Regions from separate parts of the Cryobacterium sp. 10C3 genome, predicted to be linked through region 2. Evidence: predicted binding sites of a transcription regulator. Region 2 holds the regulator's gene; each other region holds the start of a gene.
The links. The regulator LexA, encoded in region 2, represses DNA repair genes until DNA is damaged. The targets are predictions, from matches to a motif close to TCGAACANNTGTTCGA.
Positions count from the first base shown of each region.

Region 1: the regulator LexA is predicted to act here: its motif matches at 3,813-3,828, upstream of RGU41_RS11930 (HNH endonuclease signature motif containing protein).
Region 3: the regulator LexA is predicted to act here: its motif matches at 5,187-5,202, upstream of RGU41_RS06680 (HNH endonuclease signature motif containing protein).

Region 1 is NZ_JAVIWF010000002.1:2,297,690-2,307,361, reverse strand. It holds gene RGU41_RS11945 (FAD-dependent oxidoreductase) at 1-360, opposite strand, end outside; gene RGU41_RS11940 (hypothetical protein) at 527-694, shown strand; gene RGU41_RS11935 (hypothetical protein) at 1,153-2,031, shown strand; gene RGU41_RS11930 (HNH endonuclease signature motif containing protein) at 2,108-3,793, opposite strand; gene RGU41_RS11925 (VOC family protein) at 4,027-4,683, shown strand; gene RGU41_RS11920 (VOC family protein) at 4,611-4,928, shown strand; gene RGU41_RS11915 (phospholipase) at 4,925-5,569, shown strand; gene RGU41_RS11910 (antibiotic biosynthesis monooxygenase family protein) at 5,558-5,884, opposite strand; gene hxlA (3-hexulose-6-phosphate synthase) at 5,980-6,603, opposite strand; gene hxlB (6-phospho-3-hexuloisomerase) at 6,682-7,266, opposite strand; gene RGU41_RS11895 (LuxR C-terminal-related transcriptional regulator) at 7,368-8,666, shown strand; gene RGU41_RS11890 (hypothetical protein) at 8,761-8,964, shown strand; gene RGU41_RS11885 (hypothetical protein) at 8,976-9,533, shown strand; gene RGU41_RS11880 (VOC family protein) at 9,577-9,672, opposite strand, start outside.
Region 2 is NZ_JAVIWF010000002.1:1,885,455-1,895,126, forward strand. It holds partial or broken gene RGU41_RS09810 (DEAD/DEAH box helicase) at 1-1,583, opposite strand, end outside; gene RGU41_RS09815 (SseB family protein) at 1,635-2,465, opposite strand; gene priA (bifunctional 1-(5-phosphoribosyl)-5-((5-phosphoribosylamino)methylideneamino)imidazole-4-carboxamide isomerase/phosphoribosylanthranilate isomerase PriA) at 2,449-3,126, opposite strand; gene hisH (imidazole glycerol phosphate synthase subunit HisH) at 3,250-3,882, opposite strand; gene hisB (imidazoleglycerol-phosphate dehydratase HisB) at 3,879-4,517, opposite strand; gene RGU41_RS09835 (histidinol-phosphate transaminase) at 4,543-5,622, opposite strand; gene RGU41_RS09840 (LysM peptidoglycan-binding domain-containing protein) at 5,756-6,130, opposite strand; gene lexA (transcriptional repressor LexA) at 6,534-7,157, shown strand; gene metE (5-methyltetrahydropteroyltriglutamate--homocysteine S-methyltransferase) at 7,270-9,609, opposite strand.
Region 3 is NZ_JAVIWF010000002.1:1,263,053-1,272,724, reverse strand. It holds gene tatC (twin-arginine translocase subunit TatC) at 1-752, opposite strand, end outside; gene tatA (twin-arginine translocase TatA/TatE family subunit) at 800-1,021, opposite strand; gene RGU41_RS06695 (hypothetical protein) at 1,014-1,376, opposite strand; gene RGU41_RS06690 (WYL domain-containing protein) at 1,380-2,390, opposite strand; gene RGU41_RS06685 (helix-turn-helix transcriptional regulator) at 2,387-3,415, opposite strand; gene RGU41_RS06680 (HNH endonuclease signature motif containing protein) at 3,497-5,167, opposite strand; gene RGU41_RS06675 (FKBP-type peptidyl-prolyl cis-trans isomerase) at 5,453-6,421, opposite strand; gene RGU41_RS06670 (tRNA (adenine-N1)-methyltransferase) at 6,507-7,688, opposite strand; gene RGU41_RS06665 (HAD family hydrolase) at 7,721-8,470, opposite strand; gene RGU41_RS06660 (PAC2 family protein) at 8,552-9,502, shown strand; gene mshC (cysteine--1-D-myo-inosityl 2-amino-2-deoxy-alpha-D-glucopyranoside ligase) at 9,515-9,672, opposite strand, start outside.

The DNA.
Region 1 (9,672 bases), 410 kb from region 2:
GGGAGGGCGGAGTGGTTCGGCGCCCGTGCAGAGCGCCAGTTCGTCATAAGGTTCCTCGTAGCTGCGGCCGCCGTCGACCTCGCGGACGGTCACGGTCTTCGCGGCACGGTCGATTCGCAGCACCTCGTGTCCGACCCGCACGTCGATGTCGAGGGATTCGCGCAGACTTTCCGGCGTTTGCAGGAGCAGGCGGCTGCGATCAGCAATCACTTCGCCCACATGGTACGGCAGACCGCAATTCGCAAACGAGACGTGATGACCGCGCTCGAGCACGACGATCTCAGCGAACTCGTCCAAACGGCGGGCGCGGGCGGCGACGGATGCGCCGGCTGCGACCCCGCCTACGACAACGATCTTCATGGGGTGCCTTTCGTCGGCCGGGACAGCGATTCGGCCAACCCGGCATATACCCCCGTGGGTAATTGGGGGACTGATTCTGACACTACACCCGCGGGATACCGCGGACCGTGCACTCTCAATACCCATGGGGGTATAGTGAGTGCTTTCACCCACGAAGGAGCTGCCGATGTGCCACGCCAAGACCTGTAAGACCTGCGGGAAGACCACCTGGGCCGGCTGTGGCCAACATGTCGACCAGGTCATGCGCGGAGTGCCGAAGTCGCAGCGCTGCCCCGGGCACGAGAACGAACAGGCGTCCGGTGGCTTCCTGTCCCGGCTCTTCGCGGGCCGCTAGCCTGCTCCGAATTCAGGAGTGGACCCTGTGCAAGCCAGGGTGTAGGTGGATGCGCCGAACGCGTCCGCGGGGCCGACCTGCCGTCCCAGGTCTTCCTCTTGCCACGGAGTAGAGTCTGATTCTCGGCTCTGACCTGCCTATCCGTTGCCGCACTGCGGTCACTAGGATTGAAAATGGGACTTCGGAGCACATCAGTTGTACTCGGTTTCGAAGCGGGGGCGCTGCGGCGCTGCGATTGTGGGGAGATGGACATGCGCGCTCGTTCACGTTCGGCCGCTTGTGTTGTGGCTTTGACAGGGTTGGTTCTGCTCGCCGGCTGCACGGGCCCAGCCCCAGCCTCGCCCGCCTCCGTTTCGGCGACGGACCTGGCGACCGAGACTCCGACGCCTGCGACCGCGTCGGCCGGGCAGACCCGCCCGGCCGCTGTCTTCGGCGGCGATTGCGCCGCAGTCCTCACTGTGGACGAGGTGGCCGCGGCGGTTGGTACGCACGTGACCAGTTGGGCGGCGGCCAGGGCGAGCTCACTTGCGGAGAATCCCTACTATGCCGTGGTGCCCGCGCGTGGTGGCATCGACTGCCAATGGTCCGTGGAGGAGAGCCCCACGTCGGCCTATCTCAGTGCCGTGGTGGTGGCCGCTGCATCGGTACCGACCGACACGGTGGACCAGATCGCCTGCTATGGAGCCGACGTGGCTGATTCTGCGGAGTCGGGGGCCTGCCGCATCAGCGCTACTGTGGCTGGATATTGGCTCAGCGCTGACGTCTATACGGCAGTCGGAACCGTTAACGAGGACGCCCGTAACGCAGCGACAAAGCTTGTCGCGACGTTCTCGGGTCGCGCATTGGCGGCGGGCACCCCGGAGGTGGCGGCAACGCCCATCGGCGCCTGGGAGCGCGAGGATTGCGCAGCACTATCGACCGCTGCAGACATCACGCACGCTGTCTCCAGCCCCGGACTCGCGGTCAGGTCCAATGACTCAGAGGGTACCGAGGGCTCAGAGGGACGTTTCGCGGCCAAAACGAGCACAGGCGCATTCGCATGCGGCTGGTCGCAGTCGCCGATACCAGAAGGCCAGATTGGATCCTTCAGCGTCATCGCGTTGCCCGGTGGGGCCTGGGCGCAGGAGGACATCGCGCGGACGACCGGCGCCGAGAAGGTGTCAATTCCCGGGGTCGACGGCGTGATCCGGATTCCGAATGAAGCTGGCGGCTATACCTTCGACGTTTTCGACGGAGTCAACTGGCTGCAGCTATCGGCGGACATTTCGGCCGAGTCGAATCTCGACCAGTTGATTCCGGCGATCCCAGCGCTCGTCAACGTTCTCAACGCCGCCTGAGCGGCGTCGGGTCGAGCCCCCGACGAACCGGAACGGCGCGTCAGGGAAGACGACGGTGAGGCGGGTTCGGCCTCGGTCAGTCGCGGTTGGGTGGTCCGGTGAGGACCTGGTGTGCGCGGTGCCTGTTCGGTGGCCGCCAGAGTCGTTGCGGGTCGATCAACCCAGGCGCCCGCACCTGCGGTGAGCCCTTCACCATCCGGATCTCCCACCCAGAGGTGTCGATGCTGTGGTGATGGAACCAGCACAGTAGGACACCGTTGTCGACGTTGGTCGGTCCGTCCTGCGCCCAGGGCTTCACGTGGTGTACTTCGGCCCAGTGAGCCGGGGCTTTGCACCCGGGGATGATGCAGCCGCCGTCGCGGGCGGTGATCGCCCGGCGTTGCGCCCGGTTGAAGTACCGTCGTTCCGGACCGAGCTTGAGGACCTGGTTGTTTTCCCCGAAGAGGACCCCTTGGAAGCCGCCGTCACAGATGCGCTGGTGCACCGTCTTCAGCGATACCGGGGCCTCAACCCCGTCGATCCAGCCGACGCCGATCCCGGAGGTGAGGTCGGCCGCGTTCACGTGCACCATCACCGTCGGGGCGGATCCGCCCATGCTGGGCGTGTCCTCGTCGCGGGCGGCGTGTTCGAACAGGGCCCGGAGGATGTCCGCGCGTTTCTCCCCACTCGTGCGGGTGTCCGCGCGCCGCTCCCGCAGCTCGGCCTCGATCACCATGAGCTCCGGGCCCGTACCGACGTCACTGTCGGTGCCCGCGGTCTCGGCGCCGGGGATCATCTGTCCGGAGTCCATGAGGGCCTGCTCCTCCGCGGTGGGGAACGCGGGCCGGGCGTGGAAGCTGAGGAAGGCGTCGAACATCGTGTTCATGATCCCGAACAGTTCCGGCGTGACTCCGCCCTTCACCGGATACAACCCGTTCTTGAGTTGGCCGAAGCCGATGTTCGATTTCGCCTCGAACAGGTCCTCGGTCGGGAGGACCCCGTCGGGGTCCAGGGCTGCCTGCCACTGCGCGACCATGCCCCGGATCAGGTCCGTGGTCACCGGGACACCTGCCCCGGCCAGGTTCTCGGTCTCCGGGGTGATCAGCCCGGCCGCGGACGCGACCAGGGCCCGCTCCGCCGTCAACAGGTCATCCGGGGCCACCCGGTGGCTGATCACCTGCAACCCCGCCACGATCAACTCCGCCGTCTCCACCCCGATCTCCCCCGCCGTCAGGGCGGCCCCGACCGTGGGGAACAAGGGCGGCAGCCAGCTGCTCCCGCCGCACGGCCGCGGTAACACCGCGTCGCCGAGCTTCGTGCGCCGCTTCACGTCTCGGGCCGAGACCCGCGTCACCCGGGTGAGGACATCCCACGGGCCCGTGCAGCCCATCCGCCAGGCCAGACCCTCCCGGCCGAGCACCCGGGCCCGCCGGTCCACATCCGTCGCCGTGCTCACCCGGGCCGCATCCACCGTCCGCCCGATGGCCTCCACGGTGCTCAGCGCCGTGACCGCTTCTGTGTCGCTGAGCAGCCCCAGCGGGATCGCGGCCAGGGCGTCTGCGAGAACCGCCTGGGCTTCGGCGAGCCTTGCGACAGCATCCGCATGCACCGACGGCACCGACCCCGCCAATCCTTCAGCACCCTCGAAACCCTCGGCAACCGCGACCGCAACCGGATGGGCCGACTCGGTGGATGCGCGGCCCACCGTGGTGGGCTGATCGCCCGCGGCCACTGAATCGTGGGCCTGCGGGGTGTGTGACTGGGGATCTGAAGCTCCTGCCATACCCCGATTCTACCCCGAATCGAACACGAATACGAGATCTACTCAGTTTATTTAGGCCATCGAGGTTTGAGTGTCAGACTTAAATATCATTCTGAGCGCAAATTCGAGAGTCTCCTGAGCGGCCTGGAAAGTTTACTTGACGCTTCAAGTAATGCTGCTAGAGTATTGGTTGTCGGTTCAACTAAGCGGGTTGGGCATGACTTGTGAGCCCGACGCGACCGCAGGAGACGAACATGACACTGACCACTGACCTCACCGGATCCCGCGCCGCCACAGGCGACCTCCTCGCGGCGACGACAGGCATGGATGCCGTCACGCTGCGCGTCGGCGACCTCGCGTTGATGTCCTCCTACTACCGCGAGGCGTTGGCGCTCGACCCGATCAGCGCGCAGGGCACCACCGTCGTGCTCGGTCGCGGCACGACCCCGCTCGTTGTGCTCGAGCACACCCCTGGCCTGCCGGTTCCCGCCCGCAGCCAGGCCGGACTCTTCCACACCGCCATCCTGTTCGACACGAGCGCCGGCCTGGCCGCGACCGTGCTCCAGGCCGCCCGTGACCAGCGTTCGAGCTTCGTCGGCAGCGCTGACCACATCGTCAGCAATGCCTTCTACTTCACCGACCCTGAGGGTAACGGGATCGAGCTCTACGTCGACAGGGACCGGTCGGAGTGGGTCTACAAGAACGGCCAGGTCCAGATGGACACGCTTGCGCTCGACCCGAGCGCCTTCCTGCAGAAGAACCTGCCCGCGGACGGGGAGAATTGGCCGTCGGTCCGGCCAAGGTCGGCCATGTTCACCTCCAGGTCGGTGACCTCGAGATGGCCCGGCGCTTCTACGTCGACGCCCTCGGCTTCGAAACGACCCTCGACTTCCCCGGCGCGCTGTTCGTGAGTGCCGGCGGCTACCACCACCACATGGCGATGAATGTCTGGAACAGCCGCGGCGTCGGTCCGCGTGCCGCGACCCTCGGCCTCGCCGACGTGGCGATCACCGTTCCCGGCCGCGCTGATCTCGATGCTGTGGCCGAACGACTCCGCCACCGCGCGATTCCGCTTCACGACGACGGCACCAGCATCCGCGTCGACGACCCCTGGAAGACCCGCGTCACCCTGACCGTCGGCGAGGCCTCGGCGTGAGCCCCGCCATCGAGATCACGGCCCGCCGCGACGGCGTCGACCCCGCGCTCCCGTCGACCCGCCCACTCCTGCTGCTTCTGCATGGTTACGGTTCGCACGAAGGCGACCTGCCGAGCCTCGCCGCCTACCTGCCCGACGCGTTCGACTGGGTGTCGCTGCGTGCGCCGCTCGGTCTGCCGACCGGCGGGTTCGCCTGGTTCCCGATCACTGTGCCGGGGCGCCCGGGCGCAGAGTCCGTCATCGAGGCAGCGGATGCCGTACTCGCGTGGCTGGACGCCCACGTGCACCCGGGCACGCCCGTCGTTCCCCTCGGCTTCTCGCAGGGCGGCCTCATGGTCACCCAGCTTCTCCGCCAGGCTCCCGGGCGATTCCCCGCCGGGGTCGTCCTCTCGGGATTCACCCTCGATGCCACGCTCCCAGGCGATGAGGTCCTTGCGGCTACACGCACGCCGGTGTTCTTCGGCCACGGAGATGCCGACCGGGTCATCTCCGCGGAGACGACAGCACGGGCGAGCGCCTGGCTGCCCGGCCACAGCGCCCTGACCGAGAAGGTCTATGCCGGTCTGCCGCACTCGATCTCCGCAGAAGAACTCGACGACGTGTCGCGGTTCCTGACGGAGGCCCTCGTCTCAGTTGGCTGAACCACCGGCAACGGTGTATGACCACAGCTCGCTGCTCACACCGACCGGGCGCGCAGCGGGCTTCCCGTCCTGCGGGGCCTCGCTGCGGTGCCCGTGCGCGAAGGCGGGCGACGTGGACCACGCCTGGAAGGACTCCTCGTCGGCCCAGCGCGTGATGACCAGCCAGGTGGTGCGATCGTCGGTCGGCTGCAGCAGTTCGAAGCCTTCGAAGCCCGGGGCGTCGTCGACGGCCCCTGCGCGGGCGGCGAACCGGCGAGCCAGCTCATCGCCGTTGTCGGCTGGGACAGTAATCGCGTTGATCTTGATGATCGTCATCGGGCTTCCTTCTGTTGTGAATGCGGTGGTGACCGCGTCGTTCGCCCCATGCTGCCACCGCTGGCTGCATGAACCCTCGGTGGCTCGCCTGACTCCTAGATGATCGCGGCGCGCAGCTCCGCGGCCGAGGCGGCGGGGTCGGCGGCGCCGTAGATGGCGCCCCCGGCGACCGCAACGGTGGCGCCCGCGCGCTGGACTCCCCGAATCGTGGACAGGTTCACGCCACCTGCGACGGAGAAGGGAACCTTCGCGGTCTCGCCGTCGTTGAGGAGGGTCTGGAAGGTGAAGCCAGGCTCCGCCTGCTCGTCGAGACCGGCGTGCATCTCAACGAAGACCGCTCCGAGGCCGGTGACCTCACGGGCCCTGGTGACCTTGTCGGCCACACCGATCAGGTCGACGACGATGCCCTTGCCGTGAGCGGTGGCGGCCTTGACCGCACCGACGATCGTGCTGTCTCCGGCGGTGCCGAGCACGGTCACGTAGTCCGCTCCCGCGGTGAAGGCCAGGTCGGCCTCGAGCTCGCCGGCATCCATCGTCTTCAGATCGGCGAACACGAGCTTGTCGGGGTGCGCGTTCTTGATGGCGGTGACGGCGCGCAACCCTTCGCTCTTGATGAGCGGGGTGCCGAGTTCGATGATGTCGACGTGCGGCGCGACCTGGGCGGCGAGGGTGAGGGCGGCGTCGAGAGTGGTGACGTCCATGGCGACCTGCAGTTTCATTGCTGATTCCTTACTTCGGTTGTGCTGGGTTCTTCCTGGTGCACCGCGGTCGCGGCCCAGGGAGGCATCCGGTGGGTGTTATTCGAGGTTCGCGTGCCGGGGCCAGAGCTCTTCCGCCGTGGCGCCCGACATCTTCCAAAGCGCGTCGAAGAGCGCGTCTCCGACGAGGACCAGCGACTGCTCGAACAGTCCTCCGGAGTACTGGGTAGAGAGAACACCGGCGTGGTCCTGTTTCGTTGCGGCCGGGATCACGACGATCACGTCCGCGAGTTCCCCGAGAGGAGAGGTCCGGTCCGTTGTGATGGCGACGACGCCTGCTCCGACGCCTGCCGCGGTGGAAGCGGCGCGGACGATTCCGGCCGTCGTTCCCGAGCCGCTTGCGACCAGGAGCACGTCCTGGCCAGTGATCGCCGGGCTGGTCGCCTCGCCGACCACGTGCGCATCCAGGCCCAGGTGCATCAGGCGCATTGCCGTCATCTGCAGGGCCAGGCCCGAGCGCCCGGCACCGAGCACGAAGACCCGACGTGCGGTGCGGATCCGCTCCGCGGCCCGGTCGAGATCGCTCGGGGACTCCGTGACGATCCGCTCCACGATGCCGTCGACTTCGCCGGAAATCCGGCGCAATGAGTCGGTGGTACGAGCGAATGAAGTGGAAGGTGTCATCTCTCGATCGTGCGCTGCACCGTTCGCGTCTCAGGCCACCCGAACGAGCGGATGTGACTACTCCTTCGGGTAGGTTGCCGCACTTTGAGTAGGGTTGATCTATGTCAGAAGCGAGTAAGTCCCCTTCGATCGAGTTGCTCATCGAGCTCCGGCAGGTACTCGCGAACCCGCTGCTCGCCATTGCGGGGGCCTTCTCCGCCCTGCTGCAGCAGCGCATCCCGCACGGCGCCCTGGTTATCTTCACCGAGGACTGCACGGGGCGCCCACAGAAGAAAGCCGGCCAGGCGGAGGTCATCGACCACGTCACCATCGCGGAACTCGACATTCTCCGCGATACCGTTGCGGCGCGAGGCGGATCGATATGGAACGAACGGGCGCTGCTGGCCCGGTCGGAGCGAACGATGTCGGCCTGGATCGCTTTGACAGGTGCCCTTCTGGTCCTGACCGATCCCGACCTGACCGGGGCGACCCCGACCGGAGTCCGTGAAACGAAGGACCTCGTCGCCGCACTCTGGGAACTGGTCGCGTCGGGCATCCGCAACCAGGTCGTCGTGGCCGCGCCGGACTATCTGCGCGATTCGCGGATGGCGTCGCGAGACCGGGCCACGCTCATCGCCGAATTGACGGATGCCCACTCCACGACTTTGGAGCTGCTGCTCGCGGTTCTGCGTTCGCGCCAGACCGGAGACGCGGCCGCGCGGCAGACGGCGATCGACCTGGCCGTCGCCGCCATGGTGCAGCTGCGCGCGGTGAGCGACCGCGACCGCATCCTGTCCGAGGAGCCGGTCGCCCGGGCGTTCGAGCGGCTCCGAAATGACCTGAGGCCCCTGGCCCGCTTCGGGGACCTCGACGTGCAGTTCATCGAACCGCCCGTCAATGGCCGCGCGTTGCCGGGCGAGGTCGCCCACGCCGGACGTGCGATCGTGCGCGGTGCCGTCCTCGCCCTGGTCGATCAGCCCGGGGTCGCCCGAGTGCGGGTGCAGTGGGACTGCGACGGCCACAACCTGCTGATCAACATTCGCGATGACGGTCCGGGTGACTTGTCCACTGAGACGCCCAGCGTACGCCAACTCGTCGCCCGGGTGGCGGCACTCGACGGCGACTTCCACGTGGATGCCACGCCGGGGTGGGGCTCGGACATTGTCGTCTCTCTACCCCTCGACCCACCCTCGTCAGCCACTGCGCCGGCGGCCGGATGGGGCCTGACAGTACGTGAGCAGGCCGTGCTCGACCTCGTGGCAACCGGGGCGCGGAACCGTGCGATCGCGGAGGCCCTGTCGATCAGCGAGAACACGGTCAAGTTCCACGTCGCGAACGTGCTGCGCAAGATGGGGGCAGTGAACCGCGCCGAGCTGGCTTCCCTCGTCCGCCAGGCAGAGACGCCATCCGCCCTGGTCTGACCGGGTATTCACGCCCTCAGAATAAAGCGGCATTGACCGGCGATTCGTGTGATGCTTGGCGGACAGTGGTTTCGGAATCGGGGAAGGATTCTTCATGACTGCAGGTGGCTTGATGATTGTGCTGATAGCGGGTGGGGGACTGGTGCTGGCGGTCATCGTTCTTGCCGCGTTCTACCTCCTCTCTGCCCGGCCGCGTGCCAGGGCGGCGGCTCGCGAGCTTAGGGGTTCGAATCCCGAGCTGTCGCAGGCGTTCGCGCAGTTCCAGGCGGATGTCGAAAAAGGCCAGAGAGGCCTGTGAAGGGATCGAGGATGGCCCGCACCCTGACTCCCGCCCGCGGATTCTGGATCGGTCTGGTTCTGACCGTTCTCGGACTTGTCGCAGTCAGGTTGCTGTACACGTCTCTGTTCGGCGCCGTAAACCCGGACTGGCTGTCGAGTGATCTGGTGCGGCTCGTGGGAGTGCTGTTCCCCGGCGTTCTGCTGCCGTTGGGGATGGCCCTGATGGTCGCGTCGGTGGTCGTGCGCGCTTTGGCGGACAAAGCAGCGGTCACCATCAGGGATCCACTGGAAGCCGCGGAAGATGCGCCGACCTGGCCGCTGCGGCTCACGTCTCGCGCCGCACTCATTCTCGGACTCGTGCTCGCGGCGATCGGCTTTGTCGTCCAGCTGAACATCTCGACCTGGACCCAGACGATTCAGGGAGATTCGACCTTCCTGAGAGACTTCGTCGTCTACCTGGGCGGACCGCTGAGCGACCTTCTGCTTCCGCTTGGCGTACTTCTGATCGCCGGAGCCTGGATACTCCGGACGATCGAAGATCGCGAAGGCTCTGACGCGGGGACGCGCGGCGGGGACGAAAACCGCTAGGTCACCGCGCCAGAAGATCTATCCCCAGCAACGTCAGGATCGGTCAAGCGGGGCCGGCGACGCCGATGAGGTTTCCGGCGGGGTCCCGGAGGTGTCCGATGGTGATTTCAGCGCCCTCATTGCGTTGCGGCCCGAGAGC
Region 2 (9,672 bases):
GTCGAACCAGTCCTCGGCCTGGATCGGCTCGAGCGCCACCGCCGCGACGGTCTGCTGGGCGAGAATGTCGAGCGGGTTCGAGGGCACCGCGATCGACTCGATCAGTCCGGCGACCATCCGCTCGGCGGCGACGGCGGCGTGGATGAGGTCGGCACGGTGCTTGGGGTAGATGACGCCGCGGGAGATCTCGCCGACCTGGTGCCCGGCGCGGCCGACCCGCTGCAGCCCGCTCGCGACAGAGGGCGGAGACTCGACCTGCACGACGAGGTCGACGGCACCCATGTCGATGCCGAGTTCGAGGCTCGACGTCGCGACGACGCAGCGCAGCCGCCCGGCCTTGAGGTCCTCCTCGATCATCGAACGCTGTTCCTTGCTCACCGAGCCGTGGTGCGCGCGGGCGAGCAGGGGCTCGGCCCCTGCGCTCTGGCCGCTCGCTCCCATCAGGTCTGCCGGCGGCCGCACAGGGCCCGCTGAACCGCGTGCTGAGCCTTCACCGACTGAGCCCGCACCGTCTGAGCCCGCACCGGCTGCGCCCGCTGCAGCGCCCTCGGCAGCGGATGCCGGTGCGACCCCTGCCCCGACCGGCGCGAGCTCGCCCGCGGCCTGCTCCGCGGCATCCGCCAGGCGCCCGGCGTAGATCTCGTTGAAGCGCGCGGTCAGTCGCTCGGCAAGGCGGCGCGAGTTCGCGAAGACGATGGACGAGGAATGCGCGAGCACCTCGTCGACAATGGCTTCTTCGACGTGCGGCCAGATCGAACCGGCCTGCGGCGCGGCGGCCGCTGTCGACCCCTCCCGTTCGGGAACGGGGCCCAGCTGCGTCATGTCGTCGACGGGGACGACGACGCGGAGGTCGAAGCGCTTGCCCGCGGCAGGATTGACGATCTGCACGGGGGCGGCGCCGCCGAGGAACCGGGCGACCTCCGCGGCCGGGCGGACGGTCGCAGAGAGACCGATCCGCTGCGCCGGCCGCGCGAGCAGCTCGTCGAGGCGTTCGAGAGAGACGGCGAGGTGGGCGCCGCGCTTGCTCGACGCGACGGCGTGCACTCGTCGATGATGACGGTGTCGACACCCCGCAGGGAGTCACGGGCGGCGGAGGTGAGCATCAGGAAGAGCGACTCGGGGGTCGTGATCAGGATGTCGGGGGGCGTCTTGACGAGGCTGCGCCGGTCGGCGGCCGGGGTATCCCCCGAGCGCACGCCGACGGTCACCGTGACCGGAGGGAAGCCGAGCCGGGCCGCCGCCTGGGTGATGCCGACGAGCGGAGCGCGGAGGTTCCGTTCCACGTCGACGCCGAGCGCTTTGAGCGGGGAGATGTAGAGCACCCGGGTGCGCGGCAGCGGGGCGGCGACCGTCCCTGCGGCATCCGTGGCCGCGGAAGACTCAGGGGCCGGCGTCGCCAGCCGGTCGATGGCCCACAGGAAGGCCGCGAGGGTCTTGCCCGAGCCGGTCGGGGCCACGACGAGCGCGTGCGAGCCACGGGAGATGGCGTCCCAGGCGCCGAGCTGGGCCTCGGTCGGCGCGGCGAAGGCCTGGCCGAACCAGGCCCGGGTGGCGGGCGAGAATCTCTGCAGGACCTCGGTCATCTCTCCATCTTCCCGCCCACCCCTGACAATCGGCCCCAGCGACCGGCCCGGTCAGCGTGACGCGGCGAGCTGCACGCGCAGGGAATCGACCTGGGTGGCGATCGTGTCGCTCGCCGACCACCGCGCGGCGAGCCGGGCGAGCGTCGCGTCGAGTTCGGCGCGGGTCAGGCCGTCGACGAGCTCGAGGCGCACCACGAGCTCTGGCCCGGCGAGCCGGCCGAGCGGGTCGCCGGCGGAGAGCGCGACGCCGAGCACGCTCAGCTCGCTCGTGATCGACGCCGCGAAGGCGTCGGCGACGGCGCGGCTCGCGTAGCTCGGCGTCCAGGGCTGGCCTTGCGCGATCGCCCACAGGGCCGGCCTCCGCACGACATATTCGGTCGGCGCGGTCGGGTCGAGCACGACGAGGTCGGTGTTCTCCTGTGCCGCGGCGAGGGCGATCCGGATGCCGTCGGCCGGCACCGGCCGCGCCGCACTGTTCCACGCTGCCATGGCTTCGGCCGAGGTGAACACCGGGAGCACGTTCCGACCGTCCGGTCCGGCGACCGTGATGACCGAGAGTTCCTGGGTCTTGTCGACGAGGAGACCGGCGTCGGTGTGCCCGGAGTCGCCGAGCGCCGTCACGAGCGGGATCAGCAGCCGGGACGAGCGGATCGCGTCGACGACGGCCTCCTCCCCGGACTCCCTGTCGCGGTAGCGGGCGAGGGCGGCGAGGAGGTCGAGCGGGGCCGATCCGTCGTCGTCGGCGTGGTCGTTGGCTTCGAAGGCACGGCCGGCCCAGGGCTGCCCGGCGGAGTCGGCAGGGACGCCGGCGCGACCGGGGCCTCCCTGGCCTTCTGGGCCCCCGGGGAGGCCGGTCGATCCGAGATTAACGGCCGGCGACATCCAGGGCCTCACCGAGGGTGAAGGCGCCGGCGTAGAGCGCCTTGCCCACGATCGCGCCCTCGAGTCCGAGCGGGACCAGCTCGCGCAGGGCGACGAGGTCGGCCAGGCTCGAGATGCCGCCGGAGGCGACGACGGGACGGTCGGTGTGCGCGAGCACCTGCCGGAGCAGGTCGAGGTTCGGACCCTGCAGAGTACCGTCCTTGGTGACGTCGGTCACGACGTAACGGGAGCAGCCCGCTTCCTCGAGGCGGGCGAGCACCTCCCAGAGGTCGCCGCCTTCCTTCGTCCAACCGCGGGCGGCAAGGGTCGTGCCGCGCACGTCCAGGCCGACGGCGACCTGGTCACCGTGTTCGGCGATCACGCGGGCAGCCCAGTCCGGGTTCTCCAGGGCCGCCGTGCCGAGGTTGATCCGGCTGACGCCCGCGCCGAGCGCCGCCTGCAGGGAGGCGTCGTCGCGGATCCCGCCGGACAGTTCGATCTTGACTCCGGAGACCTCGCGGATGACCCGGCTGATCACGTCGGTGTTCGTGCCGCGCCCGAAGGCCGCGTCGAGATCGACGAGGTGGATCCACTCGGCGCCCTGCCTCGCCCAGTCGAGGGCGGCGTCGACGGGGTCGCCGTAGTTGGTCTCGGTCCCGGCCTCGCCCTGGGTGAGGCGCACGGCCTTGCCGTCTGCGACGTCGACAGCCGGGAGCAGGACGAGGCGGGGGTGGTTTCAGTCACGGTAGTCCTCAGATCAGGGATGGGTGCGGCCGGGCCGCCGAACAAAAGCGAGAGGGGACGGTCAGTCCCGCAGGGTACCGATCCAGTTCTTCAGCAGGCGGATGCCGGCCTCGCCCGATTTCTCCGGGTGGAACTGGGTCGCGGAGAGCGGTCCGTTCTCGACAGCGGCGAGGAACGGTCCGCCGTGTTCCGCCCAGGTGAGCCGGGGCCGCGGGAACGGCGGCGTGACCTCGAGCGTCCACTCCTGGGCGGCGAAGGAGTGCACGAAGTAGAACCGCTCGTCCTCGATGCCGGCGAAGAGGCGCGAGTCCGGGTCGGGGGTGACGGTGTTCCAGCCCATGTGCGGCAGGATCTTGGCGGGCAACTGGGCGACGGTGCCGGGCCATTCGCCGAGTCCCTCGGTGTCCGAGCCGCGTTCGACGCCGTGCTCGAACAGGACCTGCATGCCGACGCAGATGCCGAGCACCGGCCGTCCCCCGGCGATGCGGCGGTCGACGATCTCGTCGCCGCGCACGGCGGTGAGGGCGCTCATCACGGCGCTGAACGCTCCGACGCCGGGCACGACGAGGCCGGAAGCCTCGAGGGCGGTGCGGCGGTCGCTCGTCAGGGTCACGTCGGCGCCGGCGAGTTCGAGGGCTTTGACGGCCGAGTGCACGTTGCCGGTGCCGTAGTCGAAGACGACGACGCTCGTCACAGGGCGCCCTTGGTCGAGGGGATGCCGGAGACGAGCGGGTCGTAGGCCTTGGCCTGACGGAAGGCGCGGGCGAAGGCCTTGAATTCGGCCTCGGCGATGTGGTGCGGGTCACGGCCGCCGAGCACGGTGACGTGCACGGTGAGGGCCGCGTTGAATGCGATCGCCTCGAAGACGTGGCGCACCATCGAGCCGGTGAAGTGTCCGCCGATGAGGTGGAACTCGAAGCCGGCAGGCTCCCCGGTGTGCACGAGGTACGGGCGGCCGGAGATGTCGACGACAGCCTGGGCGAGGGCGTCGTCGAGGGGCACGAGCGCGTCGCCGTAGCGGGAGATGCCGGACTTGTCTCCGAGCGCCTGCCGGATGGCGAGTCCGAGCACGATGGCGACGTCTTCGACGGTGTGGTGCACGTCGATCTCGATGTCCCCCGACGCGCGCACGGTGAGGTCGGTCAGCGAGTGCTTGGCGAACGCGGTGAGCATGTGGTCGTAGAACGGCACCGAGGTGTGGATGTCGGAGACGCCGGTGCCGTCGAGGTTGATCGTCAGGTCGATGCTCGACTCGCTCGTCTCCCGCTGCAGGTGCGCGATGCGGGCCTGTGCGGTCGATGACTGTGCGGCCGGTGACTGTGAGCTCATGCGGCTAGTTTATTGGCCCGGGCGGTTACGCGTGGCCCAGTGCTTCGAGGGCGTCGAGGAATACGCTCGTCTCGCGCTCGGTGCCGGCCGTGACCCGCAGGTGGCCGGGGATCCCGACGTCGCGCACGAGGATGCCCTCGGCGAGCAGCGCCTCGAAGGTTCCGCGCGGGTCGGAGACCCCGCCGAACAGCACGAAATTGCTCCAGCTCCGCAAGGGGCGGTAGCCCAGCCGGTGCAGCTCGGTGACGAGGCGGTCGCGCTGGCCGCGGATGTCGTCGACCATGCGCAGCATCTCCGGCGTGTGCGCGAAAGCGGCGACGGCCGCGGCCTGGGTCAGCGCGGAGAGGTGGTACGGCAGGCGCACGAGCCGCAGCGCATCCGTCACGGCCGGGTCGGCGGCGAGGTAGCCCACCCGGGCCCCGGCGAATGCGAAGGCCTTGCTCATCGTGCGGGAGACCAGCAGGCGTTCCCTGCCGGGCAGCAGGGTGAGAGCGGATGCCGTTCCCACCGGAGCGAATTCGGCGTAGGCCTCGTCGACGACCACGATGCCGTCACAGGCGTCGTAGACGGCGGCGATCACGTCGAGAGAGAGCGGGGTGCCGGTCGGGTTGTTCGGGGAGCACAGGAAGACGAGGTCGGGATTGACCCGGTTGACCCAGTCGACGGCGCGTTCCGGGGTGAGTTCGAAGTCGGCGTCGCGGTCACCGGCGACCCAGCGGGTTCCGGTTCCCGAGGCGAGCAACGGGTACATCGAATAGGTGGGGGCGAAACCGAGGAGGGTGCGTCCCGGCCCGCCGAAGGCCTGCAGCACCTGCTGGAGAACCTCGTTGGAGCCGTTGGCCGCCCAGATGTTCTGACGGGTGAGACCGTGTCCGAGGTAGCGGGCCATCGCCTCGCGCAGTTCCGTGAATTCCCGGTCCGGGTACCGGTTGATCCCCCGGATAGCGGCGGCCAGTGCTGCGGCGATGTCGACGGCCACGTCCTCGGGGATGCCGTGGGTGTTCTCATTCACGTTGAGCGCGACCGGCACGTGCAGCTGCGGCGCCCCATAGGGAGTGAGCCCGCGAAGATTGTCGCGGAGAGGCAGGTCGTTGAGACTGGTCACTCCCCCCATGTTACCGATGGGCCTCAGCACCGGCGGGTCATATTGCCCGTGGTTCAGTATTTGGCTTGCTCAGTACTCCGGTGGTTCAGTATCCGGCTTGCTCACTGTCCGGCTTGCTCAGTATCCGGCTTGCTCAGTATTCGGCAGGGAGAGCCAAGCGCTGGCCCGGCTGCACGCTCTCGGAGGGCAGCTGGTTCAGGTTGACGATCTCGGCGATGACCTCGCGCGGATCGGCAGAAGGGGCGATGCGCTCGGCAAGCTGCCACAACGACTGGCCCGACTGGATCGTGACGTAGTCGAAGGTCGTCGCACTTCCACCCGCGTCGGCGCTCATGCCGCTGCCGCTCAAGGTGCTGCCGTCTGCGGCGGCGAGGCCGCCGTTGAGGGCGAGGGCAAGCGCGCCGACGACGAGGGGGACGCCGGCGATCGCGGTCAGCACGGCACGACCGCGCCGGGTGATGCGCAGCCGGGTGTGCGCCCCCGGGACCAGCTCGATTGTTGTGCTCATGTCTGCCTCCTGTGTATTCGTATCCGGCTCTCGGCCGGGAGAGCCGGATACGAAGCTATGTTCCGAATATATATTCGATTGTTCGAACAATCAAGACTTTCTCCGGTTATTATTGGGGTGAAGTACACGACACACTCGAATGAATGTCTGCACTTCGCCCCAGGCTGGTTACAGTTTCGATTGACTGGTGTGAACTCAACCAGCGACCACTGACATTCGGATACGGTCGCCTCACGGCATCCACCGGGGCGACCGCCCGCCACCGTCCACCGCCACCGACAGGAGCGACATCGTGACCCAGGACAGCGTGACCCCGGACAGCGTGACCCCGTTCGCCGGCAGTTCCCCCGAGCGCGGCGGAACACGTCGGAGGAAGAGCCTCAGCGACAAGCAGCGCGCGATCATGGACGTGATCCAGCGCTCTGTCGGCCAGCGCGGCTATCCGCCGAGCATGCGGGAGATCGGTGACGCCGTGGGCCTGTCGTCGCTGTCGAGCGTCACCCACCAGCTCAACCAGCTCCAGCTGAGCGGCTACCTGCGCAGGGACCCGAACCGGCCCCGGGCGCTCGAGGTCCTGATCGAGCTGCCGCAGTCGCCGGAGGACACCGCGGCCGGCGCCGCCGAGAACTTCCAGCAGGGTACCCCGGTGGGCGACGCGGCAATGGTGCCGCTCGTCGGGCGGATCGCGGCCGGTGTTCCGATCATGGCCGACCAGCAGGTCGACGAGATCTTCCCGCTCCCGCGCCAGCTCGTCGGCAAGGGCGAGCTGTTCATGCTCAAGGTCGTCGGCGAATCGATGATCGACGCCGCGATCATGGACGGCGACTGGGTCGTCGTCCGCCAGCAGAAGACCGCGGAGAACGGCGAGATCGTCGCCGCGATGCTCGATGGCGAGGCGACGGTGAAGGTCTTCCGGCAGCGTGACGGCCACACCTGGCTGCTGCCGAGGAACACCAACTTCGAGCCGATCCTCGGTGACCACGCCGAGATCCTCGGCAAGATCGTCGCCGTCCTGCGTTCCCTGTAGCTCCCTGTAGATCCCCCGTGCGCGCCAACTGCGCCGCTTCGCGCCAGGCAAGCCTGGCGCGAAGCGGCGCAAACGGCGCGTCGCGCGCGGCGGGTGTTCGCCGCGAGGAGGATCAGGCGAGGGCGGGCACGCCTGCGGCGAGGCGGGCGCGCACGATGCGGGTCGCCTCGATCATGTTTCCGAGAGACTCGACCGTCTCCGCGTAGCCGCGGGTCTTGAGCCCGCAATCCGGGTTCACCCAGACCTGACCGGCCGGGATGGCGGCGACGGCACGGTCGAGCAGCTCCGTCAGCTCGGCAACGCCCGGCACCCGCGGTGAGTGGATGTCGTAGACGCCCGGGCCGATGCCGTGGTCGAAGCCATTGGCCTGAATGTCCGTCACGACCTCCATCCGGGAGCGGGCCGCCTCGATGCTCGTCACGTCGGCGTCGAGAGCGCGGATCGCCTCGAGCACGACACCGAACTCGGAGTAGCAGAGGTGGGTGTGGATCTGGGTGGCGTCCCGCACCCCGGCGGTCGCGAGCCGGAACGAGCCGACGGACCAGTCGAGGTAGTCTGCGTGGCCGGCCTTCTTGAGCGGAAGCAGTTCGCGCAGGGCCGGCTCGTCGACCTGGATGATGCCGATTCCGGCGGCCTCGAGGTCGGCGATCTCGTCGCGGAGGGCGAGGGCGACCTGGCGCGCCGTCTCGCCGAGGGGCTCGTCGTCGCGCACGAAGGACCAGGCGAGGATGGTGACCGGGCCGGTCAGCATGCCCTTGACCGGCTTCGCCGTCAGCCCCTGCGTGTAGGTCGACCAGTCGACGGTGATCGGCTTCGGGCGGGAGACATCGCCCCACAGGATGGACGGGCGGGTGCAGCGGCTGCCGTAGGACTGGACCCAGCCGTTCTCGGTGACCGCGAAGCCGTCGAGGTTCTCGGCGAAGTACTGCACCATGTCGTTGCGCTCGGGTTCGCCGTGCACGAGCACGTCGAGGCCGATCTCCTCCTGCAGGGCGACGACCCTGGCGATCTCCGCGCGCATCAGGTCGCGGTATTCGGCGTCGCTGAGCACTCCGGTGAGGAAACGGGCGCGGGCACGGCGGATCTCCCCGGTCTGCGGGAAGGAGCCGATGGTCGTCGTCGGCAGGAAGGGCAGCGCGAGTGCGGCCTCCTGGGCGGCGAGCCTGTCGGCGTAAACCCCTCGGCTGTACGAGGCGTCGGTGAGCTCCGCGGCACGGGCCCTCACGGCACCGTCGCGGACGCCGGGGGCGGCGCTGCGGGAGGCGAGTGCGCCGGTCGCAGCGTCCAGTTCGGCGCTGATGGCCTCCCGTCCGTCGGCCAGGCCGCGGGCGAGGGTCACAACCTGGCCGACTTTCTCGTCGGCGAATGCGAGCCAGCTCACGAGTTCGGCGCCGAGCGCGGTCTCGTCCGCGACGGTGTGCGGGACGTGCTGGAGGCTCGTCGAGGTCGAGACGGCGATCCGCGGCGACAGTGCGCCGGCCCCGGTGACCTGAGCGAAGGCATCCGCCAGGTCACCGCGCCAGATGTTGTGCCCGTCGATGACACCGGCGACGAGGGTCTTCCCGTCCAGCCCTGGGGCGGTCTCGGGGAGCGTGCCGCGGACGAGATCAAGGCCGATGGCCTCGATCGGTGCGCCGGCGAGCACGGGCAGGGCGTCGTCGAGGCTGCCGTAGGGGGCAGCGACGAAGATCGCCGGACGCTGGGCGAGGTGCCCGAGGGTCCCGTACGCCCACTGCACGGCGCTGAGGGTCTCGGCGCGGGGCACGTGGATGCTCTCGCTGACGAGGCCGGGTTCGTCGAGCTGCACCCACTCGGCACCGGCGTCGGCGAGGCGCTGCAGCAGGGTCGCGTACACCGGAATGAGGTCATCGAGCCGGTCGAGGGGCTCGAAGCCCGCAGGGGCTTCGTCGCTCGGCTTGCTGAGCAGCAGGAACGTGACCGGGCCGACGATGACGGGCCGGGTCAGGAAGCCGGCGGCGCGTGCCTCCTCGAATTCGCGCACGATCCGGTCGCTCGAGAGGGAGAACTCCGTTTCCGGCCCGATCTCGGGCACGAGGTAGTGGTAGTTCGAGTCGAACCACTTGGTCATCTCGAGCGGGAGGCTGTCCCCCTCGCCGCGGGCGAGGGTGAAGTATCCGGCGAGGTCGATGTGCCCGTCGGCGTCGACGAGTCCGGCGAAGCGGGCGGGCACGGCGCCGACCGTGCAGAGCGCGTCGAGCATCTGGTCGTAGTAGGAGAACGACTCCGGGATGGCGGAGTCGGTGCGGCCGAGGCCGAGGGCGGCGAGGCGGTCGCGGGTGGCCTGACGGAGTCCGGCCGCGGCGGCCTCGAGTTCGACGGCGCTCGATGTGCCGGCCCAGAAGGATTCGACGGCCTTCTTGAGTTCTCGGCGCGGGCCGATGCGCGGATAGCCGAGGATCGTGCCTGCGGGGAACGGGGCAGTGCTGGTCATAACGTTTCCTTTGCGGTTGGGCGGTGCAGCGGATGCTGGCGGGTGGTGTGTGGGGCGGATGCC
Region 3 (9,672 bases), 620 kb from region 2:
TAGAGCGCCAGCTCCTGTTCGAATGCGAGGGCGCGCCGGGCGGCACGCCGGTCGTGCAGCACGGCCACCCCGTACGCGGCGAAGTACAGCACCACCATGGGGATGGCGAGGAGGAACATCGACACGACGTCAGCGGCGGGGGTCGCGATCGCGGTGAAAAGGATGATCACGAGGATGGCGACCCGCCAGGACTTGATGATCGACTGCGCACTGATCACCCCGGCGAAGTTCAGCAGCACGATGAAGACGGGCAGCACAAATGCGATCCCGATCGCGACGACGAGTTTCAGCACGAAATCGAAATAGCTCTGAGCGGTGATGAGCGCGGCGTCCTGCGACGGTGCAAAGCCGGTCATGAGTTCAACGACGTGCGGGAGGACATAGAAGCCGGCGGCACAGCCCGCCAGGAACAGCGGCACCGCGGTGAAGAAGAAGCCGAAGGTATAGCGCTTTTCCGTGCGGGTCAGGCCCGGCATCAGGAACGCGAAGACCTGGTACAGCCACATCGGGCTCGAGATGACGATTCCGACGTAGACGGAGATCTTGAGCTTGAGGTCAAAGGCGCTCGTGATGTCCGGGTAGTTCAGCTGCGCGCTGCGCCCCTGTGCCGACGCGATCGTGTAAATCGGCTCCCTGAGGGCGTTCCACACGAAGTCGGACAGGAAATAGCCGATCACGGCGCCGACGAGTATTCCGGCTGCCGCGAGGAAGAGGCGTTTCCGCAGCTCGAGCAGATGCTGTCCGAGGGACATCTTCCCGTCGGAGTTCGTGCGCCGAGGAGTGCGCCCAGGCACGGAGGTTACGGCTTTGTCGTCGGATCGGGCGCGTCGACTCCCGGGGCGGAGTCCGTCCCCGGTGCGCTCTTCGTCTCAGCGGGCTCATCGCTGCGGATCTCGCTCTTGAAGATCTTCATCGACTGGCCGAGGCTGCGCGCGAGTGCGGGAAGCTTGGGCGCACCGAAGAGCAGCAGAACGATGACAAGGATGATCAGGAAGTGCCATCCGGTCAGGTTGTTAAGCATGAGGGCGTGTCCTCTTCATCGGTGGGTCTGGTCTAACGATCGGGCCGTGTTGCAACAGCTTACCTCTGGCGATCCGACGATCGCGCCGTTCCTGCCTGGAGCGTTCACGCGCGGTGCGGTGCAGGTCGACGGTCAGGGCGAGTTCGTTCACGTCCGCGAAGATCGCAGGACGCCGCGGCGGCCGTGTCTCCTCGGCCGGGTCCGTGTCGAGTTCCCCGACGAGGTCACCGAGCGCGCCGACTGCATCCGCGAGCGCCATCAGCTTCCGGAAGAGCATGACGGCGAACCAGGCCAGCATGCCGAGGAGGACGAGCACCAGGCCGGTCCAGCTCAGGAGCCAACTCCACCACGGCATCGGCTACTCCCCCGGCCCTGCCGGTGCACTGGGTGCCGCAGGCTCCGAATACCGTGCCGCGCCGGCATCCGCCCACGCGCGCACGATCTCGCGAGCGGCGGCGGGCTCGACGACGGTCACGACCCCGGAGAGACCCGCGACGAGGCGTTTGAGTGCGTGGTAGTGCGAGACACGCAGGGTCGCCCTGACCCGGTCACCCGCGAGGTGCTGGACCGGGCGGCCGGAGAGGTAGTCGCCCAGGAGCGGCAGCGCACCGGCAGCGAGCTCCACGACGACGTCCAGGTCGGATTCGGAGCCCTGGAACAGGGTCTCCGGCAGCACGAGTTCCTCGGTGCGGCTCGTCACGGGGCGATCGGTGACGGTGAGGGCGCTCATCCGGTCGAGCCGGAACGTCCGGACGGCTCCGCGCAGGTGGCACCAGCCGCGCAGGTACCAGTCCCGGTCGACGGATTCGACGCGGAGCGGGTCGACGTAGCGTTCTTCCTGCCCGCCGCGGGCGTTCAGGTAGTCGAACCTGACCTGGACGCCGGAGCGCAGTGCGGACTGGATAAGGGAGATGGCGTCTCCCGAGGTACGAGCGGATACGGCGAGCTGGCTCGGCGCGGCGGTGGCGCTCCGGCTGAGCTTGGCCATCAAGGATGCGATCGCATCCCGGTCGGCGTTCTCGGGAAGCGAGGAGAGGTATTGCAGTCCTGCGATGAGCGCGGCGGCCTCGCGGGCGGAGAACCGTGGCGAGTCCTCGATCGCCACGAGGTGGGTCAGCACGATCGTGTCGTCGGCCTCGAATTGGCCCCACTCGATGTCGAAGAGATCCCCTGGCAGGTACTGGCTCGTGTCTCCGGGCACCCCGGAAACGGCGATGAGGGTGACCGCGTCGCGCACCCGCTCTGGCGCGACGCCGAAGTGAGCGGCGACGTCCGTGACGCTGATGCCGTCGTGGTCGATGAGATAGGGAACGAGCGAGAGCAGGAATGTGAGCTTGTCGGGGGCGCCGAGGGGCACGCGGGGGGTCATGAACGCACCTCGAGCGGCTCATGGGCGTCGCGGACGCGGAGCAGCCGGTCGAGCACGGCGTCCCGGAGGGCCGGCGGGGAGAGCACGAGGACCTCGGGACCGAACCCGGAAAGCTCGTCCGCGAGGATGTTGAGGTCCGTGTAGTGCAGGACGAGTGCCGCGATCGGCTGGGCGCCGCCGGAGGCATCCGCCGCCCGTTTGCCGAGACGCACCGCGGCATCGCTGCCCGGGAGGACCTCGATCTCAGCGACGTTGGCCGCGGAGAGCGCATCGAGTTCGGCGAGGGCGGTCTGGCCGGCGTCCGGCCCGGATTCGGGTGCGACCAGGTCGGGGACGACCACGACCGGTCCGACGATGCGGGACAGCAGGAACGTGCGGGTCGCCCCGGCGTCGAGGTCGGTACCGAACAGGTGCCAACGGCTTTCGTGCTGGACGACGGCGCGCGGCGCCACCTGACGGCGCCGGGGCGCCGCCTCGCCGGGCTTGAGGTAGAGGAAGGAGACCACGTGCGCGCGGTCCATGGCCTTGCTGAGCGGTTCGAAGGACGCGTCGCGGACCCGGAGGGTCGGGGCGTACCCGAGCACGGGGTCGCCGTCCGCTCCGCCGAGCGCGTTGAGCTTGGTCAGGGCGCGCCGGGACTCCGCCGAGAGCGATCCCTCGCGCCACACGGTCGCGGCGAGCTTGAGCAGCATCAGTTCGTCACCGGAGAAGGACACGTCGGTCGGAAGTTCGTAGAGCCCCTTGGGGATCCGGTAGCGCAGGTACCGGTTATTGCCGGGATCGTCGGGCTGTTCGACGGTCTCGAGCGGGATTCCGAGTTCGCGGATGTCGTCCTTGTCCCGCTCGAACTGCCGTTCCAGGCTCGCATTGTCGCCGCTGTGCACGTAGCGCTGCCGGTAGCCCTGAACGGTCGAGAGGATGTCGGCCTTCGTGAGGCCGATTTCGGTCGCTATCAGGGCCAGCACGAGGCTGAACAGGCGTTCTTCAACCGTGACGCGGTTGATCGGTTCGGGGGTCGTCGACACCCCGTGAGTCTAACCGAGCGCCGGCACACCGACCGTGTCGCGGAGCGAGAAGCGGAGGCGACTCGTTGCCCGGGTCACTGGTCATGCGCGGTTGGGCGGTCCGGTGAGGACTTGGTGGGCGCGGTGCCGGTTCGGCGGCCGCCAGAGTCGTTGCGGATCGATCAACCCAGGGGCCCGCACTTGCGGTGAGCCCTTCACCATGCGGATCTCCCACCCGGAGGTGTCGATGGTGTGGTGGTGGAACCAGCAGAGTAAGACCCCGTTGTCGACGTTGGTCGGCCCGTCTTTCGCCCAGGGCTTCACGTGGTGCACTTCGGCCCAGTGCGCCGGCGCCTTGCAGCCGGGGATGATGCAGCCGCCGTCCCGGGCGGTGATCGCCCGGCGCTGGGCCCGGTTGAAGTACCGTCGTTCCGGCCCGAGCTTGAGGACTTCGTTGTTCGCCCCGAACAACACGCCTTGGAAGCCGCCGTCGCAGATGCGCTGATGCACCGTCTTCAAAGACACGGGGGCTTCGACCCCGTCGATCCACCCGACCCCGACCCCGGAGGCGAGGTCGGCGGCGTTCACGTGCACCATCACCGTCGGCGCCGACCCGCCCATCGACGGGGTGTCCGTGTCGCGGGCAGCGTGTTCGAACAACGCCCGGAGGATGTCGGCGCGTTTCTCCCCGCCCGTGCGGGTATCCGCCCGGCGCTCCCGGAGCTCTGCCTCGATCACGTCCAGATCCGGGCCCGTGCCCGCGTCGGTACCCGCTGATTCGGCGCCGGGAATCATCTGCCCCGAATCCATCAGCGCCTGCTCCTCGGCGGTGGGGAACGCGGGCCTCGCATGGAAGCTCAGGAAGGCGTCGAAGAGGGTGTTCATCACCCCGAACAGTTCCGGCGTCACCCCACCCTTCACCGGATACAACCCGTTCTTGAGTTGGCCGAAGCCGATGTTGGACTTCGCCTCGAACAGGTCCTCGGTCGGGAGGACCCCGTCGGGGTCCAGGGCCGCCTGCCACTGCGCGACCATGCCCCGGATCAGGTCCGTCGTCACCGGGACACCTGCCCCGGCCAAATCCTCGGTCTCCGGGGTGATCAGCCCGGCCGCCGTGGCGACCAGGGCCCGCTCCGCCGTCAACAGGTCATCCGGTGCCACCCGGTGACTGATCACCTGCAGCCCGGCCACGATCAACTCCGCCGTCTCCACCCCGATCTCCCCCGCTGCCAGGGCGGCCCCAACGGTCGGGAACAAGGGCGGCAACCAGCTGCTCCCGCCGCACGGCCGCGGCAACACCGCGTCGCCAAGCTTCGTGCGCCGCTTCACCTCCCGGGCCGAAACCCGCGTCACCCGGGTGAGGACATCCCACGGGCCCGTGCAGCCCATCCGCCAGGCCAGACCTTCGCGGCCGAGGACCCGGGCCCGCCGGTCCACATCCGTCGCCGTGCTCACCCGGGCCGCATCAACCGTCCGACCGATCGCCTCCACGGTACTCAGCGCCGTGACAGCTTCTGTGTCACTGAGCAGCCCGACCGGGATCGCCGCCAGGGCCTCTGCGAGAACCGCCTGCGCCTCCACGAGCCGGGCGACAGCATCCGCATGCACCGACGACACCGAGCCGACCAGACCCTCCGCGCCCTCGAGACCTTCGGCGACCGCAACCGGATGGGCCGACTCGGTGGATACGCGGCCCACCGTGATGGGCTGATCGCCCGCGGCCACTGAATCGTGGGGTGGGGTGTGTGACTGGGGATCTGAAGCTCCTGCCATACCCCGATTCTACCCCGAATAGAACACGAATGCGAGACTTACTCACATAATTTTGGGCTTCTCATTCCGAGTTTCACACCTGAAGACGGTTGATTCACCTGCCCGTGGTTCCACTCAGGCGACCCCCACGCGGCCCCAGGCGGCCGCGTGGTCCTGACCAGAGATTCGTGGGGCATCCATGAAGACCCGGCTCACCGGCGAAAGCACGGGCCGGTCACCCGAAAGCACGCGGCACCCTCGCTCTCGTGAACGGAGGGTGACGCGTGCGGCAGTGGAGCGGTGGGGCTAGCCGATGCCGAGGATGTCGATGACGAAGACGAGGGTGGAGCCGGCCGGGATGGTTCCCTGCGCTGCGTCTCCGTAGCCCTTCGCGGGCGGGACAACGGTGAGGATCTGCGAGCCCACGGTCTGTCCGATGATCGCGGTCGCGAAGCCAGGGACGACGCCGCCCTGGGTCTTCGAGCCGTCGACGGCGAGGAGCTGTGCCGGCGCGCCCTTCGTCCAGCTGGAGTCGAAGACCTTCTTCTCCGCCCAGAGGACGCCGGTGTAGTGCACGGTGACCGTGTCGCCCTCCTTGACGGTGTCGCCGGTGCCCTTCTTCAGGACGGCGACCTGAAGGTCGGCCGGCGGCGTGCCGCCCGGGATCGTGATCCCGGGGGTGCCGTTGGCGTCGAGCACGACGGCGGGAAGGCCGTTGATCGGAGTCTGGTCGGCACCGTTCGCCCGGAGCAGGTAGGTCTTCACAACGTCGATCACGAAGACCAGGGAGTCCGTCGCGGCGATCCCGAGGGTGGAGTTGCCGCCCTGGGGTCCGAACGCGTCGTCCGGGGAGACGACGACGGCGATGCGCGAGCCGGCCTGCGCGCAGGCGAGCCCGTCGGTGATGCCCTTGATGGTCTGGTCGTTGAGGGTGAGCACGTTCGCGCTCGTGCTGTCGTACTTGCTGACCTGGATCGGTGAGCCCGTCGTCCCGTTGTAGACGTTCAGTTCGATCTTCGCCTGCTGGCCGGTGACAAGCCTGTCGCCGGAGCCGGGGACGATGACCCTGCCCTGGGTCGTCCCCGTCATGAGCGGGGTCGGGAAGTCGACCTTCGGAACGGCGCCGAGGTTGTCGCTGACCGTGACGAGCTTCGAGGCGGCGCCATCGCTGATCGGTGCGACGCAGCTCGACGCGGCATCCGCACTGCTGCTGCACCCGGTGAGGGCGGCAAGCAGCAGGCCGGCAGTCGCAATGAGGGCAGAAGCTCTACGCACAGGATCTCATTTCAGTGTGGGACGTTCAGCGTGCGGCGCCCTCTGGCGCCCACAGTCGGGAGGCCGAACACGGCCGGAGCCTATCCTAACCGGCGTCGGCTGCGGTGTCGGTCGCGGCGTCGGCTGCAGTGTCGGCTGCAGTGTCGGCCGTGGTGTCGGCCGTGGTGTCGGCCGTGGTCTCGGCGGTGGTCTCGGCGGTTCCGTGCAGGTCGAGGGGCGCAGCGACGATGGCCGGGCCCCGACCGTCGAGGCCTCTGGCCTTGGAGGTGGCTGCGCCGGCCTCCGCGATCCGGACCCGCTTGCGCATGACCTTTCCGCTCACACTGCGTTCGCCGAGTGCGCCAGGGGTCCAAGCCTCGACATCCGCATCCGAGAAGTCGGTCTTGGAGGGCCGGCGCTTGAGCTCGGGCAGGATCGTGTCGGGGGCGAGACGCCGTGCCGTGATCAGGAACCCGGTGTGCCCGATCATGCGGTGGTCCGGGCGGACCGCGAGACCCTCGACGTGCCAGCCGCGCACCATGGTCTCGTTCGAATCCGGGTTCGTGTAGAACCCGGTTCCACGGATGGCCTCGGCCACCCGGGAGAGCTGGGTCACGGTCGCGACGTAGCAGAGGAGCACGCCGCCGGGCTTGAGGGCGGCGGAGACGGCCTCGAGGCATTCCCAGGGGGCGAGCATGTCGAGCACGACCCGGTCGGCGGTCTGGTCGGGGACCGCGGACGGCAGTGCGTCTGCAAGGTCCCCGAGGGTGATCGTCCAGTTCGTCGGGTCGGCGCCGAGGAAGGTCGCTACGTTGTCCCTCGCGACATCGGCGAACTCCGCCCGGCGTTCGAAGGAGGCGAGGTGCCCGGCCGGCCCGATCGCGCGGAGCAGCCACAGCGACAGCGCACCAGAGCCCACCCCGGCCTCGACGACCGTCGCACCGGGGAAGATGTCCGCCTGGGCGAGGATCTGGGCCGCATCCTTGGGGTAGATGATCGCGGCTCCCCGCGGCATCGACATCACGAAGTCGTTGAGCAGCGGGCGCAGCGCGAGGTGCTCGACCCCGACGTTGTTCACGACGACGGATGCATCGGGCAGGCCGATGATGTCGTCGTGCGCGAGGATTCCCCTGTGGGTGTGGAAGACCTTGCCCGGCTCGAGCGTGATGGTGTTGAGCTTGTTCTTGGGGCCGGTGAGCTGCACGCGATCGCCGACCCGGAAGGGCCCGCTGCTCTGGATGACCTGGGTGTATTCGCCGTTCGGGGTGATGCCGTTGCCGGCGCTCATGGTGCCGGTTTCGCTCATGTTGTCGGTGTCGCTCATGCGTGGATGTCGTCCTCGGTCGGATGCGAGCCGGAACCGGGCCGCGCGGGTACCTCGGCGACGGCAGCGCGCCGCTCGGCAAAGACAGTGTGGACGCCGGCCAGCGTGCGTCCGTGCAGGGTCGGCCACAGTTCGTACCGGGCGCTCGCTTCGATCTCGACCATGTGCGGGACCGCGATGACAACGGCGCCGGAGGCGACGGCCGCCGCAATGCCGGGCAGGGAGTCCTCGACGGCAACACAGTCGGCGGGGGTGACACCCAGCAACCGGGCGGCCGAGAGATAGGCCTCAGGGTGCGGTTTGCTCTGGAGGACCATGTCACCGGCGACGATCGCATCGAATGCGGCGAATCCGACCTGGTCGGACACCTGCTGCGCCATCCGGTGTTCCGACATGGTCACGAGGGCCATCGGGATGCCCGCGGCCTTGACCTCCGTCATCAGCTCGAGGGCGCCGGGGCGCCAGGGTGCACCGAACTCACTGAGGAGGCCCTGGACCCGCGTGGTCAGACGGTCGACGATCACTTCGGCGTCGAGGCGGACACCGCGATCCTGCAGGATGGCCGCGGAGCCCAGCAGGCCGCTTCCGACCAGAAGCATGCAATCACTGTGCGTCCAGACACCGCCGAAGCTCTCGACGAGCTCGGTTTCGGCACGCATCCAGTACGGTTCCGAGTCGACGATCGTGCCGTCCATATCCCACAGCACGGCCGCGGGCAGGGGCGAAAGAGGACGGAACGGGTTCACAGGGTCCAAGTGTAAGGGGCACCGCTTATCCTTGACTGACGGTGCTTTTCCGGGCGCCCCGGCAGATCGAGGTTTCACGCAGTGACAGATGGCAATGGATTCCTGGGCGGACGCCTCCTTGTGGTGGCGTTTGCAGGCTGGAACGACGCGGGTGAGGCCGCGACCGGTGCCGTTGGCATCCTCAGGGACCTCCTCGACGTGTCCTCCCTCTTCGAGGTGGACCCCGAGGTCTACTTCGACTACCAGTTCAACCGGCCGACGATCTCCACGGATGACGAGGGTCACCGCCAGCTCGAATGGCCCGGCGCGACCCTGTTCGGTCCTGCAGAGCCTGGCGTCGTCGGGGAGCCCCTCGCCGACGACGCACAGCTGCGCGTGAGCGGCAGCAATGCGGGCAACATCTACCTCCTGCTCGGCACAGAGCCGAGCCGCAGCTGGAAGGGATTCACCGCAGAGGTGCTCGACGCGGCCCTCGCTGCGGACATCGGCGGAATCGTCTTCCTCGGCGCCATGCTCGCGGACGTTCCGCACACGCGCCCCATCTCCATTTTTGTCTCGAGCGAGAACCCCGAGGTGCGCAGCGAGCTGCAGATCGAGCGCAGCAGCTACGAGGGTCCCGTCGGGATCCTGAGCGTGCTCTCGCACGCGGCAGAGCTCGTCGGCATCCCGACCCTCTCGATCTGGGCGTCCGTCCCCCACTACGTGCACAACGCGCCGTCGCCGAAGGCGATGCTCGCCCTGATCGACAAGCTCGAGGAGATCATCGACGTGGTCATCCCACGCGGCGACCTCGTCACCGAGGCCGAGGAATGGCAGACCGGCATCGACACCCTCGCGGCAGACGACGAGGAGATGGCGGCGTACATCAACCAGCTCGAGCAGGCCAGGGACACAGTCGACTCGCCGGAGGCGAGCGGCGAGGCGATCGCCCAGGAATTTGAGAAGTACCTCCGTAAGCGCGGCGACGGTCGCGACGGCCAGTCCGGGCGCGCGGACGGGCGTCCGGGTCCTGACGTGCCGCGTCAGCCGTAGCCCTCGGCCGACCTAGAGGGTGATGCCCAGCAGGGCGTCGATGGCCAGGGCCACCAGTTCCGGCGCAGCCGTGCCCGCTTCTGCGGCGGCGTCCAGGATCCGCAGCGCGGCCGGGGTGTCGAGGTCGTTGACGAGCGCTGCGCGCAGCGCGACGATGACCTCGTCCGCGT